2 regions of the Sporosarcina sp. P12(2017) genome follow, and region 2 is predicted to be linked to the other one. Evidence: riboswitches for the same ligand, from Rfam matches in the RefSeq annotation. Region 2 holds a riboswitch; the other holds the start of a gene.
The links. Region 2 has a riboswitch for cobalamin ahead of CSV80_RS06485 (DUF4430 domain-containing protein). Riboswitches for the same ligand answer to the same signal wherever they lie in the genome.

Region 1 (6,807 bases), on a different contig from region 2:
GAAAGTGCAAATCCTACGGGAGAAGCGTTTTTCAAATAGAGGATGAGCATGGGGATGGATCCACTTATATATGCAAAAAACAGAATGCTTGTAATGGTTCCCATAATGTCTTTACCAATATCTATGCCAGATGCTCTTAGCGCTTTAACGGATATAGTGTGATCTCTTTCATATAATGCAAACATCGAAGACGACATCGTAATGGCCACATCCATAATGGCCCCGAGTGATCCAATAAACAGCCCCGCCATGAAGATGGTGTGATAAGGACGCGTCAAAAACTGCATTTCTTCATAACGCAAACCATTCCCTGAAGTAATCCAGATGACAAGAGACGTGATGGAAAGAGATACGACTGTTGCGACTAGCGTAGCTACAATCGCGGCATACGTTTTTTCAGTGCGGCCACTGACTAGCAGGAGCGAAATCGTTGTGAATAGCAGGATACAAATCCCGCAAACTACAAGTAAACTGACCTCATAATACTTCACATAAATATCTAAAGCGAATGATAGTACCAGGACATTAATCACAAAGCCTACTATTGCTAATAACCCTTGCTTATGCCCAACAATTAATAGCGTAAAGACGAAGATCCACGCAACGATCAATACATATGTATCACGTTTTACGTCTGTGATACTTCCCATCAGTTGTTCTCCAGCAGTAGAATCAATGGAGACAAATACTTCATTTCCTATACGGTACTGCTGATCGTATGCCCCGGAAGAGGAATACTCATTGACCAACTGGACTTCCTGGCCTTTTTCTTCTCCGTTCATGATCCTAGCTACGATTTGCTGGACAAATAGTGTGTCTTCATTGCCATGTATATCTGTTACATCGGTTTCTTCCTCTAATGTTGTATCGATCACCTTAGCGATCGGTCGGTCATAAAATGAATGATTTTGATTTACAAATGCAATGGAACCAATACAGCAAAGTGCTAAGATCAAAAACAGGATCCACTGCCATGTTGTGATGTTTCGGATTCTATTCAAAACAATCCTCCTGACACTCTTAGAATAAGACGCAGTTTAATCCTACCATGAATAAGACGTAGAATTAAAAAAACAATCTGTTTCCTCGTCCAATAAAAAAGCTCCGATTCCACTATAGGAAGCGAAGCAATTGATCACTTATTCCTTACTAAACGACTGCTCTTCCATTAAACGCAGTGACAAGTATAGTAAGAAGACATCATGCGTACTAGAAACAGATAATCCGGTTAACTGCTCGACCTTTTGCAGACGATAAGACAATGTATTTTTATGGATATGCAGACGTTGCGCGGTATTTTGCATCGACTGATTCTCTTCGAACCATACCATCAAATTATTCAGCAAGTCTTTATGATCTTCCAGTGGCGCAACTGTGCGCTTAAGGAATTCCTGCTTGACCAAATCTGGAATGCTCTGCAAAATTATTTCAAGACGCAGTTCATGCTCAAAGACAATATCTCCAGATTCCTTTGCAGCATGGACAGCACGTTCTGCCTGGGCGAATGATTTAGCTAAGTCGAAATACCGTGTGGATTCACCTATACCTGCGACGACTTGTACTTTCTTGCGCCGTTTTATATGAAGCAATAAAAACTCTAACTCGTTTTTTACAGTTTCCTGATTCATTTCAGGTAATAATAATAAGATTTTATTTTGCGCCCAGCGGATCATTTTCATGGAAGGATGGATGTTTTGAATCGACTCAAATGTCTCCATTTCCTCAACGGAGAACTGTTCCAATAAATCCAGCACTTCCAAAACCACCACTTGACTGTAGAGTGTCACGTCGATTCCGAGCAGTGTCCCTCGTTCCATAAATCTTTCATCTTTCTTTGATCCTGTCAGCCAGTCAAAGACGAAGAACTCCACATCACGTACTTTTTCATCCTTCTGCTTTCGTTTCAAGGTGTCTTGGATGAACAGTTCCGCTACGCGTAAGATTAGCTGAGCCTGCGGATGAATCACATCTGGATCACCCGTCACGCCAAGTACGGCTATCGGCTCTTCTTCAATAATGATAGGCAAGACAATTCCTCTACGGACCCCTTGCAGATGCTCCGCTTCCTCGTCTGCCATACGGAGCATCGTTTTCTGGCGCATGCTTAACAGTGCCCCTTCATGGAACTGATTGATTCGATCCGGTTCTGTACTCGCTTGAATGAAGCCTCTTCTATCTGTTAAAATCACTTGCTGCTGTATCAGATTCGATAATTCCGTTACTATTTCATGTCCTAATGTATCAAATTGAAACACCTGTCTCACCTCGGATGAAAACTGCTAGTCTTACTTAGTTTACGCCACTTCAGTTTCCACTACAATAGAGGTGATTCAGATAAGTCGGACTTCCGGAATTCCACAGCTCCATGCCTTTATGAGCAGTTGTAATAGTTCTGCTGTTTCAATGGTTGCAGACTTCTCTAGCGTGACCGATCCGCCTTGATCGGTATGGCGCTGTTCTGCAGTTATTCGATCGATCATGGCGATTTGCTGTTGTTTTGTCGCCTGGTATATCGAACGATGCATAACCGAGGCCGCTTTGCGCAGAGGAGTATTCATTCCGCTTTGACAAGATGCCACCTCCAAGGAACGATTTATCTCTCGGGCTACCTCTTCAATAAACAGAAGGGCCCTCTCTGAATGTAAAGCAATTTTCTGTTCAGCTATAGCGGTTTCCCATCCTGCCACTTCAATTTGTATAGTACGTCCCCATATACTTTCAATGCCGTTCAGTAAACGTACAAGTATGGTACAAGTACGTGCCAACTCCGTTTCCTGCAGTACGTACGGTAATTGAATATACGAGCATAATACTGCTTTTTCCTGTCGTTCTTTATTAGGAAAATGCACAACAATTCCTTCACTTCCAAGCAGCCGTTTCATCAATCCGATGGCAGAGACTTTTTTATGCCCCATAGAGGAACTATCAGCAGCGTGGGAAAATCTCTCACTGTTGAAGTTGTCAAATGAACATCCAAAAATACGCTCTATTTGTTCAGCATCAAATAAACTCCAAGAGCCGCACGCTTTTACTTGTTCCATAAAATGATCGGGTATACGTATATGCTTTTCTTTAACCTTACTTGATAAAAATGATGCAATTCTGTCGTCAGCGATATCCATTGTATATTGCTGGACTCTCGTCTTTCGCTGATAGAACGTCTTACCGAAGAATGACATAATCTCAGCTGGTAAAGTCACATAACCATGGCTCAGCATCCAATATGCTTCCTGTACTTTCTGCAGGCGCTGGACAGTTTCATTTTGCATTGCGCCCATTGCTATGAGCATAAGCCTTTCCTGAGGCAGTCCTATCCGCTTATCATGATAATCAGATGTTACAAATTCATTCATATATTGCTGCAATTGTGCAGAAGGTATCAGTCGGTCGCGTTCAGCTACAATCTGTAGGCCAAGCCATTTGATTTCACTTGCTGAATAGTTATAGATCCATTGACCGTATAGCCCGTCCTGTAACAGTTTCCTTACTACTTGATGAAATCCTGAATACACTGGTCTTCTACGCTGTTGTTCTGCTTGTTTATACAATATCTGCAACAGTGCACGTTCGTGTATACGTTCCTCATTTTGTTCACATAATCTCATGTCGCGGTCTCCTTTCGTAAACAACAAAAAACAATCATTCCGCCTCTTCGGCAAGATGATTGCAATAGTTGTGAATGAGGAAACAAATTCAGGCAACTTTAATATACTCCATACAAAAATGCATAGATGCAGATACCTTTTTTGCTTCCACTCCTCAACCCCCGAAGAAAGTGTCGCTTTGACGATACGTGGCAGGTCTCCTGGCTTCACTTCATCCTTCCGCCAGTGCCTTCCCATGTCTCCATAGTGGCTAATTCTAGCGGTCGTCCGTGTGTACAGTTGCGGGGACAGCTCCGGTTTACGGATTCCCTTTTATACCTTGATAGGTACCAGCGCATCGTGCAAACTCATTTATTTGATTGATTTCATTTTATCATGGATAACATAGAGGGTGGTAGCGTTTGTTTTCAATAAGAAGGAAGACACAACTAAACAGGGTGCCTATCTAAAAACTACTGTGAGTACATCCACAATCGTTTTTTGCTAGGCACCCTGTATCGAGCTTTCTTCATTACTTACATGAGTTGTTGTTCGCATAGACAGCCGCACTCCGCCAATCCTTGAACATACGCTTCTTCCCATGTAATCCCATGGATGAAACCATTCTCTGAGTAACCTGTGATCAAATAGAACGTTTCGTTTTGCTCTGGTAGTGCTGAATTGTTTTGATAGGTGTTGTTTTGCATAAGAATTACCTCCTGGATTTGTATTTTTCATAGTATATGCCTTGTCGGGGAAAAAAGAACATTTTCTTCGCTTTTATTAATAAAAGGCCTATTGACAGCGCTTACATTTTGAAGGCAAAAGGAAATGAGTTCTTTATATATTACCGAACTAGTGTAATAAAGGCATATTTAATAAATCTGTTAATTCTGTTTATTGTATCATGCAAATAAATAAAAGTAAATATAAAAGTTGTAATTCCTTATTAACTTTTGTCAGCTTTTAAGATAATCTTTGACTTCTCTATCATTTAATGACTAAAATGCACCAAAAAACTTCTTCCTATACAAAAATATCTCCCTAAGTCCCCTTTACGACTTAGAGAGATCAGTAGTTATTAGGACAACTGCTTTTCGCAAATTTCGATCACTGTTTTGACAGAATCAGCTGACTGATCGAGCGCTGTTTGTTCTTCCTCTGTTAACGGGAGTTCAATTACACTCTCAATACCATTGCCACCCAAAACAGTAGGAACGCCTAAATAGATATTTTGATATCCATATTCGCCTTCTAAATAAGCAATAGATGGCATAATTCGTTTTTTATCTTTGATAATTGCTTCCGCCATCTCTACCAAAGCCGCAGCAGGTGCGTAATACGCGCTACCATTACCTAACAACGAGACGATCTCGCCGCCGCCTTTTCGAGTACGCTCCACAATTGCTTCCAATCGTTCATTCGAAATGATTTTATCCAACGGAATGCCCCCAGCGTATGAATAACGCACAAGTGGAACCATATCATCGCCGTGTCCACCAAGGACAAAGCCCGAAATATCTTCTACAGAAATATTCAATTCTTCCGAGATGAACGTATTGAAACGGGCAGTATCGAGCACACCTGATTGTCCAATCACACGATTTTTAGGAAAGCCGGTTGTTTTATAGCAAACATATGTCATCGCATCTACCGGGTTACTTAAAATCAGCACAATGCTGTCTGGTGCGTAACGCTTCACTTGTTCAGAAACAGAACGCATAATCTTCGCATTGGTCGCAACTAAATCATCACGACTCATACCTGGTTTTCGCGCGACGCCTGCTGTAATGATCACCATTGCAGCGCCTTCAATATCCTCGTAATTCGATGTACCTGTGATGCGGGAATTGAACTGTTGCACAGGACTTGTCTGAAGGAGATCGAGTGCTTTACCTTTGGTAGGATTGGAGAGGTCAGGAATATCGACTAATACGATGTCGCCTAATTCTTTCTGCGCCGCCATCAATGCGGCAGTCGCACCCGTATGACCCGCTCCGATGACTGCAATTTTATGTCGTTTGAAAGCCATGGAAACCACTCCTTTCTATAGATTTCATTATGACCGAAGAGTTTGTGCCCAATAAAACTTCGCAAATGCTCTTAGGTAATCCGCCCTCAGTCTTTCTTCGGTGCCTTCTTGGCTTCTATCGCTTTCTTTACTTTCGGAATTTCTGGAGTAGTTGGCACTAGCGGTTTCACCATGCCATATACTGAATCATCAGGACGCGGTATCACATGTGCACCTAGCAATTCACCAACACGCGCTGCTGCATCGCGACCTGCATCCACAGCTGCCTGTACTGCTCCGACATCACCTTGAACGATGACCGTTACGATACCACCATCCACCATCTCCTGTGATACTAACTCCACATTAGATGCCTTTACCATTGCGTCTGCTGCTTCAATCGATCCTATCAATCCTTTTGTCTCAATCATTCCGATCGCTTGACTCATGTATATCACCTCTCTTTACTTCTGTTGAATCAATAATACCAATAATGACCGCGTCGATTGGGATCGGGTTTTCTTTCGGTAAAATAAAGCGTGAAGAACCGCCACTCGTAATGAGTACCTCATCACCAACCCCTGCCCCAATTCGATCTGCCGCGACCATATGCGACTGTATATTATTGCCGTGTGCATCAATTGGCTGGATGATTAATAACTTAAGTCCTGATAATCCATCCTCTTTACGGGTTGCCCATACATTACCAATCACTCTACCCATTCGCATGCGTAATCACCTTTTTCTACTTTCTACTAGTTATCATTTTACCGAGTTCCCGTGCTGTATCTCTTGCTAGTGCCGTAACAATTGTGCCTTTATTGACGACAATTTCCTTTTCCGAAATATCAGCCACGTCTTCAGCCGACAAAAGTTTTTTGGTGAATTCAAGCGTCTCTGGAATACGTACTACTGGATCAGGTGACTTCGTTGTTTCCGTCGTCGCTTGCATAGGTACCGTTTCTTTTGCGTCATTTGGTTTCACCAGACGCCCAATCGACCCCTGTGTAATGAAACCTGCATTTGCTTCATCGGTATCGATATGCATTTCAAGACGATATCGCTCATTCACCCGAATGCGTACATTGCGGAATGAAATAGATCGGACTCCATCTGCTTCCACTGTGACATATTCCCCGTCTACCACGCCAAAGCGCGTAGCATCTGTAGGTGCCATATGGATATGCGCCTGCGCAATAATCAATCCTTGGT
Region 2 (6,807 bases):
TTCATCTGGTAAGGAAGACGGATTGTCCGCGTTATATGTTTTGGCGTGGACAAAACCGCCATCTTCCATTTGGTAATCCATAATGAAATCAAGCAAGGAGTTATCGCCTTTTTTAAAGCGTTCGTCTTCATTCGGATGGATACCGAGCGACGTCAGCGCAACGAGTACTTGTGCCGCACTTTCGACGTTGTCGTCATCTTGCGTGCTGAAGCCACCAGTTGATGTTTGCATATCCGATAACTTTTCTAGTGCTTCGTCGACAATCGTGTGAATCGTTTTCGTAACATTCTCACCTATATCTTTTTGTGTATAAGTGAATTCTTCCGTGCTTTGGTAATATGGCGCGAGTGCTTGAATCGCCATGGCGGTCATATCGGTCTCTGCTTCGTCTTGATAGAACGAAAATCCGCCATCTTCCAGTTGCAGTGAGATGATTTCTTTGATGATCTCGATTCTTGTCATATCCGCGTCATCCGGCACTTTATAGCGCATACTGTCAAGTGCAATGAGCCCCCATATCCAGCCGTTGATCCCTTGTGCACCTAACGACGTTTTCAATCCACGGTTATACGTGCCGTCCGCGATTAAGTTACTATCTCCAACCGCCGTCGGGTCACCGCCAACTGCCAATATCGCCAATGAAATCCGGTGCCATTCCGTCGCTTTCATATCGCTGAGCTGATCTTTCGTTTTATAGCGTTCTATCACATTGTTCTTGATGACCGCGAGATACGCCTGGTAATCGTCAGGATAGCCAATACGGCCGAGGCCTATCGGATACCAGTCGCCGTTTGTGTTCCCCGCATGCGCAAGAAACGGCTTGCTCAACAATGGGTCAGACTCTGCAATATTCTCATCTTGTTTTTTCCACGCAATAATTTGTTCAATTGTGTGCAGCAATGATTCTTCTTTTTCAGGTGTCGCGAACGCAACGGACGGCAGGAGTACCGCCGTCATCATTACGACTGTCAATAGCCATGCATAGAAATTTCTCATTCCTTCACTTCTCTTTCCTTACCATTCTTTATCCCAATTCGCATCACTTGTACCAGAACTGTCGTGCCCACCAATATCTTTACCATAATGTAGGGTGTAGCGAACGCGCACCACATCTCCATCAAGGAAATACGCATCCGAGAATCCATAGTTCGGGTAATCGCCATTGACGCTATACATCCAGCCGGAGCCGTTTGCGAAATCGAATTCACTTAGGCTATCTGGTGAGTAGATGTCCCGATTTGAAGTGGTGGACACCTTCTCGACTACTTCCCATAGATCATCAGGAATATGGAGTCCGTTTAGCATGCCTGGCTTACTGACGTCACGCAGATAGAAACTACTGTCGAGGTTTCCAGTTTTGCCGTATTCATATCCATTATTGCGAAGTAGCTGATCCAGAATATAAGAACCTTTTTCGCCTTGGTGTATATCCATCTTCGTCGGCTTGATGAGATAAGGAATACCTAATACGGAAGCTTCCAGACTGATCGTGACTTGTCCGATGACACCGTCTTCTGCTGGTGCTACTGACGTGACCGTGAATGTTTCGGTTACCGTGCGCGCTTCATCGTCCCATACTTTGATCGTGACGTTGTTTTTCCCCGTCTGCAATGTCAGTTTATAACTTGTTTTCGCGCTGTCATCCCATGTGAACGGAATATTCGCCCCATTGACTTGCACTTGAACGTTTTTCCCTCGAATGCGTTCACCCGAAGCGGTTACCGGCCAGACGTTGATCGTCTTAATATCCCCTTTAACTGTGCTACCGGACTTCAAATCGGTCACCAGTTTCGGTGCATCCGGATCGACTTGTGGTTTTTCATTCACATTCGGATCTTTATAGGTGATTGTGTACTGCCGTTCCAATTGTTCGTCTTCGTATTGTCCAACGACTTTGACTGTGTTTGCTCCATTCATCAGCTGCACACTATAATTCGAGCCGTCCGACGATTTTACCAGTTGATCATTTACGGTAATCTTAAGGGGTACATCCACTTCATTCGCAGTAGCTTTCGCGTAGAATGAAAAATCTTCGCTATTTGCTTGTTGGTCTTTTAAGTCTGTTTCCAATGAAATAGCGATTTTTTCTTTCTCATAGATCACGGTGTAGCTCTGTTCCGCTTTTTTTCCATGTAGTTGCGCGGTGAGCTTGAACGTGTTTTCCCCTTCAACTAATGTAGCTGTATACGAACTCCCAGCTAGTGGTTTTAGTTCTTGATGATTACTTACCACTTTCAGCTTCGCATCTTTTTCCCCTTGCGCAGCTGTCGCGGTGAATGTCAGCGTCTCTTCCATCACTGTTTGATCTTTTAAGACCGTCGTGATGATGATATCTTCACTATTTAACGTCACACGGTACAATTGACTGACACGAAGTAGTTTATTATCTGATTGTTTATAGATAACTTGGAATTGAATGTCATTCGTACCTTCAATGAATGTGATTTCGCCTGTGAAGTCATTCAGTTGCTTACCGTTTAACGTCACGTTCATTTCCTGGGGAATGAGAGAATCGTCCAAGTGGTTTACGGTGACGACATATACCGGATCGGTGACTGTTTCGTTATTTTTGATGTTCGTCGTGAAGTAGCGATTTTGTTGATCCGCCACATCGACGATTTCTATGTCTGTATTCGTATTCGGTTTTGTTTTCTCTGGTGCGGGTTTGTTGTTGCCCTCAGCAGATGTATTGGTCTTGTCAGCCGTTTTCGATGAGTTAAGTGGTGCATGGGTAGTTCCTGGTTTGTTGAGTGGTTGATTTTGCGGCTTTTCTTCCGGTTTCTCTTGTGACTTGTCCGTATTTGTCGGTTCTTGTGATTTCGATACATCTTCTGGATTGGCATCACTTTCTATCATCTTATTGGTATCAGTATCGGAAGATTCATCCCCGCCGCCAGCTAATTTCAGCGTAGAAGCCTCTACTTTTTCATTGAAATCAAATGCAGCGGCTTGTTCATTAGAAGTCGTCGCATATGTAATTGTGCTAAATAGCAGTAAGACGACAAGGCTGTAGTAGATATAGTTTTTGTATTTCATGAATGCATTCTTCGTATTTTTCATCCAACTCTTCCTTTCTTCATTATAAAAGGTATACGGTGCGCAATAATATTGAATTCAAAAAGTCCCCACCTCCTGAATGAGATGGGGACCATGTATGTTCAATAATTAAACTGCACAAATTGAATGATACACAAATCACCCTTTACCGGAAGGTGTCATGTTTACATACTTTGGCAAGTCTCCTGACTTTAGGGCTCATTTTCTCCCTATTACAGTGGCCGGACCGCTCAGGATTTTCACCTGATTCCTATTTACTCTTTGCATACTAGACAAAGAACCAAAATACTCTATGTAACTGTTACTAAGCATATAGTTTTTGTAAGGTAAAATCAATAGACGGTGTAACTGGAGTAGGGTTCTGTTTTTAGCGTTTTTATAACTAAAACCTCTTATTTCCAAAGAGGTTGCCATTGATGCGAAAGCTTTTTCAAATCAATGTACATAATAAATGAAATATAGGAAATCATACTTATATATTCAGTTAAAAGATTGCTGTGCCTAGATGTTTTCACTATTATCGCACACCTATATAAAGGAGATAAAAACCATGAAAGTCAGACCATCTGTCAAGCCAATTTGCGAAAATCCCAAACATAAACAAAGTCAAGGTTAATACAGGATGCTCTATGCCAGTCATAAAGAGTATAGGGAACATAAATAGGCGCCTATCCGAAAAATAGAACGTAAAGGGAGATTATCATATGGATAAGAAAAAATATACGGTAGCTGGAACGAATATAGACGAAGTAAAAAAACTTAATGCAGAATCTGGTCTATCCTATAATGAAATGAATGAAGTTCTAACCAAAGAAATTGAACAGAGAAAAAGATCAAATGCTGCTCAGCATAAAAAGTAATTGGCAAAATAAAACTTACCAAGTTTCAAATCGTAATTGGTTTCTCTGAATCTTTTATCACTCTGATAGCTGTGTTCGTTTATGTAGTGGTCAAGGTGCTTTTCCAGCGTTTTTTTACTATATCAAACTGCTACACACACTGCTAATCATATCATTAATAGATTATCATTCAGTAAAAAATCCCCACCTCCTGATAGAGATGGGGACTATGCGTGCTCAATAATTAGACTACACAAATTAAATAATACACATTTCAAACCTTTACCGAAAGACGTCATGCAAACATACTATGGCAAGTTTACATTGGCGTGACCACTCAGGTTTTGAACCTGATTCCTATTTACTTTTCGTTTACTCAACAAAAAATCAAAATACTCTATATAACTGTTACTCAGTATATGAATTTAGCAGGGTAAAATCAATAGATGGTGTGTCTAAATGAGATTCTGTTTTATTGAGATTAGCTAATAAGTAATTCCTTTACACTTTCGCATGTAGAAATACGTCTCTTTCTTAACTTTGTTTCTCCCGTGTTAGTAATCTTCTTCCTAGTGCCCTCATGTAATTAAAAATTCCCGTTGTGACAGCAGCCCGAAGATTTGATGTTTCGACTGCATACGTTTTCCTACTGCTGCTAAAGAAATGATTACTACTTTCCACCAAATACTAGACAACTCCTACTATCTAGTCCCATAAAAACAGGACTGCCCTGCATATATGCAGAACAGTCCCGTAACGGATCTGTTAATAACTCGAGTCTGATACTTCGCCTTTTACGATACTAATACCCGAGCTTGCGCCAATGCGCGTGGCTCCCGCTTCGACTAGCGTATCGAAATCTTCTCCGCTACGCACACCGCCGGACGCTTTGACACCAATATCCGGGCCTACCGTCTTCCGCATAAGGGCCACGTCATGTACCGTCGCCCCGCCTGTCGAGAATCCAGTCGACGTCTTGACGAAATCGGCGCCTGCTTTGACGGATAGCTCGCATGCACGGACGATTTCTTCATCGGTCAACAAGCACGTTTCGATGATGACTTTGACCAATGTACCGTTAGCTGCTTCGACTACCGCACGAATATCCGACTCGACCCATTCGTCATCCCGGTCTTTCAAGGCCCCGATGTTTATGACCATGTCGATTTCTCCTGCTCCGTTCGCCAGTGCATCTTTCGTTTCAAATGCTTTGACTGCAGAGGTAGTCGCGCCAAGCGGGAAACCAATCACCGTACAGACCAACACATCCGTACCTTTCAGCTGCTGTGCGGCATATGAAACCCAACTCGGATTAATACACACTGATTTAAATTGATAGTCTTTTGCTTCTTTTATGAGCGCCGCGACTTGGTCTTTCGTTGCGTCGGCTTTCAATAATGTATGGTCGATCATTTGTGCTTTATTCATTTGCGAACCACTCCTTTGATTATCTCGTAATTTCGTCGTGCACAAGTGTCACAGGCTGTACTTTTGAAGCTGACACACCATAGGCATGATAAATCTTTTCTTTTACGCTTTCGATATCCTCCGTATTGCTGTGAATCGTCACGAGCGATTCGCCCACTTCCACGGAATCACCGATCTTCTTGTGCAGCACCAGCCCGACTGCCAAATCGATTTCGGACTCTTTTGTTGCTCGTCCCGCACCTAGAAGCATCGCGGCCGTACCGATTTCATCCGCGGTAATCGCAGAGACATATCCCGCTTCTTTTGCCGGCACGTCTATTTTGTACTGGGCCCTAGGAAGCTTCGATAGATCGTCAATGACGGATGTGTCGCCACCCTGAGCCTGCAAGAACAGTTTAAATACCTCAAGTGCTTTACCGTTTTGGATAACTTCTTCGAGCATTTTTCGTGCTTCCTCCGTGGAGTCCGCTTTTCCTGCCAAACGAACCATATGGCTGCCGAGCGTCAAGCACAGTTCGTGCAAATCTTCCGGGCCATTGCCTTGCAACGTTTCGACGGCTTCTTTAACTTCGAGTGCATTTCCTATGGCATAACCGAGCGGCTGGTTCATGTCCGAAATTACCGCCATCGTCTGTCGGCCGATCTTGTTTCCGATCTGCACCATTTCACCCGCGAGTTCACGAGCCATGTCGAGGTCTTTCATGAACGCGCCAGTTCCGACTTTTACATCGAGAACAATTGCATCCGATCCCGCCGCAATCTTCTTGCTCATAATTGAGCTTGCGATCAACGGAATGGAACTGACCGTAGCCGTGACATCACGCAGACTGTAAATCTTCTTGTCTGCAGGGGTAATATTGCCGGATTGTCCGATTACCGCAATTTTGTTCGTATTGACAAGATCAAAGAATTCTTTGTCTGTAATTTCGATATGGAAACCGGGAACAGACTCCAGCTTATCAAGTGTTCCGCCCGTATGACCCAATCCACGCCCCGACATTTTGGCTACCGGGATATCGAGTGCAGCAACAAGTGGCGCGAGCACAAGAGTTGTCGTATCGCCAACTCCGCCTGTAGAGTGTTTATCCACCTTAACGCCCTCGATAGCAGACAAATCGACTTGGTCGCCTGACTCCACCATCGCCATTGTGAACTGCGCGGTTTCTTCCAACGTCATCCCTTGAAAATATACCGCCATTTGAAAGGCTGACATTTGGTAATCTGGAATCGAGCCGTCGGTATATCCATTGATGACAAATGAAATTTCTTCGTTTGTCAACGCATGTCCATCTCTTTTTTTCTCAATCATATCTACCATACGCATAGCATCCACCACTCCTGTTTTTAAATTTTCATTTCAATTATAAAAATAGCCCAATGACAGTCGCTGAAAGAACTGACGCCAATGTTGAACCCAAAAGTAATTTCAAACCGTTTTTCGCCACTTCGTCCCCTTGTTTTGAGCTCAACGCTTTGACAGCGC

Region 1: it holds a riboswitch for cobalamin, as region 2 does, so the genes downstream of both, CSV80_RS10035 (ribonucleotide reductase N-terminal alpha domain-containing protein) here and CSV80_RS06485 (DUF4430 domain-containing protein) in region 2, are expected to answer to the same signal.

The regions. Positions count from the first base shown of each region.
Region 1 covers NZ_PDYL01000010.1:133,165-139,971, reverse strand. The annotation lists gene CSV80_RS10045 (YibE/F family protein) at 1-1,007, opposite strand, end outside; gene CSV80_RS10040 (CdaR family transcriptional regulator) at 1,140-2,255, opposite strand; gene CSV80_RS10035 (ribonucleotide reductase N-terminal alpha domain-containing protein) at 2,331-3,605, opposite strand; cobalamin riboswitch at 3,779-3,955, opposite strand; gene CSV80_RS17520 (hypothetical protein) at 4,121-4,291, opposite strand; gene mdh (malate dehydrogenase) at 4,666-5,616, opposite strand; gene CSV80_RS10025 (BMC domain-containing protein) at 5,703-6,044, opposite strand; gene CSV80_RS10020 (EutN/CcmL family microcompartment protein) at 6,019-6,324, opposite strand; gene pduL (phosphate propanoyltransferase) at 6,341-6,807, opposite strand, start outside.
Region 2 covers NZ_PDYL01000006.1:114,169-120,975, reverse strand. The annotation lists gene CSV80_RS06490 (prenyltransferase/squalene oxidase repeat-containing protein) at 1-996, opposite strand, end outside; gene CSV80_RS06485 (DUF4430 domain-containing protein) at 1,015-3,036, opposite strand; cobalamin riboswitch at 3,216-3,357, opposite strand; gene rpmJ (50S ribosomal protein L36) at 3,608-3,673, shown strand; gene CSV80_RS17625 (hypothetical protein) at 3,762-3,917, shown strand; cobalamin riboswitch at 4,192-4,303, opposite strand; gene deoC (deoxyribose-phosphate aldolase) at 4,662-5,324, opposite strand; gene CSV80_RS06475 (pyrimidine-nucleoside phosphorylase) at 5,344-6,648, opposite strand; gene CSV80_RS06470 (NupC/NupG family nucleoside CNT transporter) at 6,686-6,807, opposite strand, start outside.